2 linked regions of the Hahella sp. HNIBRBA332 genome follow. The protein of the gene in region 1 binds, or shares a complex with, the protein of each later gene. Links are inferred from orthologs where the notes say so. Each region holds a gene or a part of one and is shown on either strand. Other genes may lie near its edges.

Region 1 (3,292 bases):
AGAGGGCGCCAAGGCCCTCGAAAATCTGCTCCAGAGCGGCCGCCCCGGCTTCATCAGTTAAGACTTTTACTTGTAACCAGGACACCTGTGTTCCTCAAATCAAGCTTTTAACAGCTTTTCCAGATAGTGAATGGTGTACTCCATACGGCGTACGCCTGCGTCGGTCACTAACCGGCGATGCAGAGGAATATTGGTTTTGATGCCTTCCACCAGCATTTCGTCCAGAGCATTGTTCATGCGATCCAGTGCGTTGTTGCGGTTGGAGCCCCAGCAAATCACCTTGCCGATCAGTGAGTCATAATAAGGGGGAACCTTATATCCGCTATATAAATGGGAGTCAACACGCACGCCGTTGCCGCCTGGCGCATGGTAATGCGTCACGGTTCCGGGGCTGGGAGTGAAGGTGCGTGGATCTTCCGCGTTGATGCGGCACTCAATGGCGTGACCGCGGAACTGGATGTCTTCCTGCTTGATGGACAGAGGCATGCCGGAGGCGATGCGCAACTGCTCTTTGACGATATCGACGCCAGTGATCATCTCTGATACGGGGTGCTCAACCTGAACGCGCGTATTCATCTCAATGAAGTAAAAACGTCCGTCCTGGTACAGGAACTCGAACGTTCCGGCGCCACGGTAGCCGATATCCAGACAGGCCTGCACACAGGCGTTCAGTGTGGCGGCGCGGGCTTCAGGATCGACGTCCGGAGCCGGGGCTTCCTCCAGTACTTTCTGGTGGCGGCGCTGCAGAGAGCAGTCGCGGTCGCCCAGGTGGATAACGTTGCCTTGTCCGTCAGCCAGCACCTGTACTTCAATGTGGCGGGGACGGTCGAGAAACTTCTCCAAATAGACAGTGGGGTCGCCAAAAGCGGCCTTGGCTTCGCTTTGCGTCAGCTGGATAGCGTTCAGCAACGCCGCTTCGCTATTGACCACTTGCATGCCGCGTCCACCGCCGCCGGAAGCGGCTTTGATGATGACTGGGTAGCCAATTTTACGAGCGACTTCCAGCGTGCGTTCTTTGTCTTCAGTGATGGAGCCGTCGGAGCCTGGCACTGTCGGCACGCCCGCTTTGCGCATGGCCTGGATGGCGGAAACTTTGTTGCCCATCAGGCGAATGGTGTCCGGCTTGGGACCGATAAAGACGAAGCCGCTTTTCTCCACCTGCTCGGCGAAATCGGCGTTTTCCGCCAGAAAGCCGTAGCCTGGGTGAATGCCAACGCTGTCAGTGACTTCCGCAGCGCTGATAATAGCGGGAATATTCAGGTAGCTGTCCGTGGGGCTGTTCGGGCCGATGCAGACGGATTCGTCCGCCAGTCGTACATGCATCAGGTCGCGATCCACGCTTGAGTGCACCGCTACGGTATTAATGCCCAACTCTTTACAGGCGCGCAGGATGCGTAACGCAATTTCGCCTCGATTGGCGATAAGCACTTTTTCCAACATGGTAGGAGTACCCTAAAAAAACATTGCCGTCCGGCTTGCGCCGGAATGATCAGGATGTCCCGCTGGGCGGGAAGAGCCCGGATAGGGGCTCTTAAACAATCGAGAACAGCGGCTGGTCGAACTCCACCGGTTGTCCGTTTTCCACCAGAATGGCTTCAATCGTGCCGGACTTGTCCGCTTCAATCTGGTTCATCATCTTCATTGCTTCGACGATGCACAGTACGTCGCCTGCTTTGACGGTTTGTCCAACTTCAGCGAACACTGGCGCGGAGGGCGATGGGGCGCGGTAGAAGGTGCCAACCATAGGCGACTTGACCAGATGACCATTATATTGAGGGCCGGCGTCGACTTCCGCCGCAGGAGCCGCAGCGGCGACAGGTGCGGCGGCCGGACGGGCTTCCACTGTCGCAGAAGAAACGTATACAGGCTCGGCGCCAGCCAAACGGCGGCTGATGCGTACGGAATCATCGCCTTCTTTAATTTCGATTTCGGCGATGTCTGACTCTTCAATCAGTTCAATTAGCTTTTTTACTTTTCTGATATCCATCATAGGCTCTCGTAATTTATTTTCCGGTAATCTTTGAAAAGGCGGCCTGTAAAGCGAGTTCGTAACTCTGGCTGCCGAATCCGCATATCACACCGACGGCGACATCGGAGAAATAGGAGTGGTGGCGGAACGCCTCACGGGCGTGCACATTGGACAAGTGCGTCTCAATAAAAGGGATGCCTACGCCGAGAAGGGCGTCACGTAGCGCCACGCTGGTATGGGTAAAGGCCGCTGGATTGATAATGATGAAATCCACGCCTTCTTTCTTGGCTTCATGGATGCGATCAATCAATTCGTATTCTGCATTGCTTTGCAGCGTCAGCAGATGGTGGCCTGCCTGCCTGGCGATTTCCGTCAGGCGGAAATTAATATCGTCCAAGGTTTCTGCGCCATAAATTTCCGGTTCGCGCGTTCCCAATAAGTTCAAATTAGGGCCGTGCAACACTAGAATGCTTGCCATGGCGTCTTGTCCTTATATGTCGGATATTTAAGGTGTAATAAAAGCAAGATTTCGGAAGTTTGACTCTTTTGTCTACTATATTCAAGCAGATTGCCGCACTTTGCGGTCATACTTTGGTAGTAGCGCAGCGTCTGCGAAAATGGATGCGTTTTTCCCAGAAAAAACAGGGCGTTCGCGTACTTGGCGGGAACTATTATGTCGCCGTCATGATGGCGGCGACAGTGGCAATTTAACCCAGTCCTGTGAACTATTTTTGATACTTCGGTTTAAAACACAATAAGCGCATTGTTGTAGGCGGTTTCCACGATAGCTGGAAACCGGTGAGTTCAGAGCCTTTGAGCTTATCTGAACACTTTCACGCAGTTCCGGCCGGCGTGTTTGGCTTCATAAAGCGCTTTATCCGCCTTCTGCGCCAGCACCTGCTGAGTGTTGCCAGCCTGATAAGCGGCGATACCGCAGCTGAACGTCACTTTGAACGTGTCGCTCTCGGTGGGGTGCATGAGCTCTCCGAAACGTTCACGAATGTCGTTCATCATATTTTTTGCGTCGCACTCGTCTGTATTGGGGAGCACGACGGCGAACTCTTCTCCGCCGTAACGGCCAATATGGTCGGTCTTTCGCAGTCGCTGTTTAAGGAATAGCGACATACTCTTTAACACTCTGTCGCCAACGGGGTGGCCATGAGTGTCGTTAATGCGTTTGAAGTAGTCGATGTCCATCATGGCGAAGCTGAGCGGTTCGCGGGTCTGATTGGCCTTGTTGATCTCCATGCTGAGCAGATTCAGCGTATGGGTGTGATTGTAGAGTCCAGTCAGGCTGTCGCGGATCATCATGGCGTGCAATGT
Region 2 (3,108 bases), 5.5 Mb from region 1 along the record:
ATCTCCGCTACACACTCTATTTCAGCGGGTCTCGACTATCCGGGCGTTGGTCCTGAGCACGCCTGGCTTAAAGACATCAAACGTGCGGATTATGTTTCGGCGACGGATGACGAGGCGCTGCGCGCATTTCACACCCTGACTCGGGTGGAAGGCATTATGCCGGCGCTGGAATCCAGTCATGCGGTGGCGTACGCCATGAAGCTGGCCAAGACCATGGATAAGGATCAGATCATCATCGTCAATCTGTCCGGACGCGGCGATAAAGACATCCATACGGTGGCCAAGCTTGACGGAATTGAATTTTAAAAAGGGTGTGACATGAGTCGAATTAAGCAATGCCTGGAGACGTTGAAGGCGAATAATAAAACAGCGCTGATTCCCTATGTGACCGCGGGCGACCCCGCACCGCAGCACACTGTAGATATCATGCATGCCTTGGTTGAATCGGGCGCTGACATTATTGAATTAGGCGTGCCGTTTTCCGATCCCATGGCGGACGGCCCTGTGATTCAGTTGGCCTGTGAGCGCGCGCTGGAACACGGAACTTCCCTGAAAATGGTATTGGGCATGGTGGAGGAGTTCCGCAAGACCAACACGGAGACGCCTGTTGTATTGATGGGGTATTTGAACCCGGTGGAGGCCATGGGCGTGCATCCATTTACCGATGCAGCCAAGGCGGCGGGCGTGGATGGCGTATTGATCGTGGATTTGCCGCCGGAAGAAGCGGATATGGCTGCGCCGCATCTGAAACGGGCGGGGCTGGATGTCATCTTTCTGATTGCGCCCACCACTACGGAGGATCGTATCGCCGCCGCTGCGAAGTTCGGCAGCGGATACCTGTACTATGTATCGTTGAAAGGGGTGACTGGCTCCAATGCCCTGGATATAGACGATGTGGAAAAACATGTCAGCGCCATCAAGTCTCTGACCGTTATGCCTGTCGGCGTGGGCTTCGGCATCAAAGACGCGGCCACGGCGAAAGCAGTGTCGGCAGTATCCGATGGTGTAATTGTCGGTAGCGCACTTGTGAATACAATAGCGACTAATGCTGAAAATCCTGAGCAGATGCGCGCCAAAGTGAAAGAGCTGCTTAGCTCCATGCGCGCCGCGATGGACGAATAAACAAGTGAGTAGGGTTAAATATGAGTAACTGGTTAGAAAAAATTATTCCGGGAATGGGAGGGGCTCAGTCCAAGCACAAGAGTAACGTTCCCGAAGGCTTGTGGAAAAAGTGCCCTAAGTGCAGCGCCGTACTCTATCGCCCTGAACTGGAAAAAAACCTGGATGTGTGCCCCAAATGTCAGCACCACATGCGCATATCCGCACGCAGACGCATCGATATTTTCCTGGACGGCGCCGACAGAGTGGAGATCGCCCCTGAGCTGGAGCCGGCGGATCGTCTGAAGTTCAAAGACACCAAGCGCTATAAAGACCGTCTGGTCAGCAATCAGAAAGCGACCGGTGAGAAAGACGCCCTGGTGGCCTTCAAGGGAACTGTCGCCGGCGTGCCGGTTGCGGCGGTGGCGTTTGAATTCAACTTTCTGGGCGGCTCCATGGGCGCGGTGGTGGGCGAGAAGTTCGTTCGCGCCGTAAATGTCTGTCTGGAAGAAAACCGCGCACTGATCTGCTTCTCCGCCAGTGGTGGGGCGCGTATGCAAGAGGCGCTGATCTCCCTGATGCAGATGGCGAAAACCGCCGCGGCGCTGGAAGTGATGAAGCAGCGTGGCCTCCCTTACATTTCTGTGATGACTGACCCCGTATTCGGCGGCGTATCCGCCAGTCTCGCTATGCTGGGCGACCTGAATGTGGCGGAGCCCAATGCGCTGATCGGCTTCGCAGGCCCTCGCGTTATTGAGCAGACCGTGCGCGAAAAGTTGCCCGAAGGCTTCCAGCGCAGTGAATTTTTGCTGGAGCATGGCGCGCTGGATATGATTCTTGCCCGCAATCAATTGCGTCGCAGACTGTCGATGCTCATCTCCAAAATGATGAAGCTGCCTGAGCCTGAATTTGAAAACGAAGAAGATCTCGAAGAAGAGGAAATGGAAATACCGGAACCGCCAGAAAACCTGGAATAAGCCGGTCTTAGCCTGATATCGGATCTCAAAGCGTAGATAAGGAATATGGAATCTCGAAGACTGTCTGACTGGCTTGACTATGTATCGCAACTGCATAGTCAGGTCATAGAAATGGGCCTGGATCGCGTTAATGACGTATTCCACCGACTTTGCCGTAACGCCAGGCTGGCGAAAACCGTTGTCACCCTTGCAGGAACAAACGGTAAAGGCTCTACGCTGGCGGCGGTGGAGGCGCTTGCTCTCGCCGCGGGTAAAACGGTGGGCGCTTACACGTCGCCTCATATTCTGCGTTTTAATGAGCGTGTGCGCATTAATGGCGTTGATGTCAGCGATGAGGCGCTTGAAGGGGCGTTCGCCGCTGTAGAATCGGCTCGCGGTCAAACGGCGCTGACCTATTTTGAGTTCACCACGTTGGTGGGGTTCTATTTGTTTCAACAGGCCAAACTGGACTTGGTTCTGCTGGAAGTCGGTCTGGGTGGACGCCTGGATGCGGTTAACATTGTCGATCCGGATCTGGCGGTGATTACCAGCGTGGATCTGGATCATCAGGAGTGGCTGGGTGATTCCCGTGAAGATATCGGCCGTGAAAAGGCGGGTATTCTGAGGCCGGGTATTCCTCTGGTCATCGCCGAAGAGGCTCCGCCGACCAGTGTGGTGGATGTGGCTGGGAAGCTGGGGTGCGCAACCTTCATCTGGCGTCAGGATTATACGCTTGAGCGTGCTGGCGAAGCGTCGCAAGCCCTGCAGTGGCGAGGTCGCCGCAAGCATGCGGACATCGTCATTGACGGCCTGAGTGATAACGGTCTGCCTATGGCCAATATGGCGGCGGCCATGCAGGCCGCCATGCTGCTGGACTTTCCGTTGTCCGAATCTCAAATCGCCGCTGCGATCGCCGGCCTCAAGGTTCAGGGGCGCTTCCAGTTATTGCGCCGTGACCCGGAAGTATATGCTGATGTGGGGCATAACCCCCATGCCGCACGCTATCTCAAGCAATGGCTGTGCGGATTGCCGGTTAAAAAGCCGCAGGTGGCGG

The links.
Region 2: the proteins of accB (region 1) and accD are in contact, whole or in part, in a solved structure (PDB 8UXZ), measured with the Escherichia coli proteins. The link is inferred for Hahella sp. HNIBRBA332 from one-to-one orthologs.

Annotation. Positions count from the first base shown.
Region 1 is NZ_CP132203.1:6,775,179-6,778,470, forward strand. What follows is about bases 260-3,227. They hold accB (acetyl-CoA carboxylase biotin carboxyl carrier protein), read right to left. Parts: upstream 1,988-3,227; coding sequence 1,532-1,987; downstream 260-1,531. Other genes in these bases: accC (acetyl-CoA carboxylase biotin carboxylase subunit), read right to left, coding at 260-1,440; aroQ (type II 3-dehydroquinate dehydratase), read right to left, coding at 2,004-2,447; O5O45_RS30155 (GGDEF domain-containing response regulator), read right to left, coding at 2,789-3,227. In the rest of the region: prmA (50S ribosomal protein L11 methyltransferase), read right to left, coding at 1-85; more of accC, read right to left, coding at 100-259; more of O5O45_RS30155, read right to left, coding at 3,228-3,292. UniProt on the Escherichia coli protein: This protein is a component of the acetyl coenzyme A carboxylase complex; first, biotin carboxylase catalyzes the carboxylation of the carrier protein and then the transcarboxylase transfers the carboxyl group to form malonyl-CoA.
Region 2 is NZ_CP132203.1:1,293,948-1,297,055, forward strand. Bases 325-3,108 are described here. They hold accD (acetyl-CoA carboxylase, carboxyltransferase subunit beta), read left to right. Parts: upstream 325-1,142; coding sequence 1,143-2,075; downstream 2,076-3,108. Other genes in these bases: trpA (tryptophan synthase subunit alpha), read left to right, coding at 325-1,122; folC (bifunctional tetrahydrofolate synthase/dihydrofolate synthase), read left to right, coding at 2,121-3,108. In the rest of the region: trpB (tryptophan synthase subunit beta), read left to right, coding at 1-306; more of trpA, read left to right, coding at 319-324.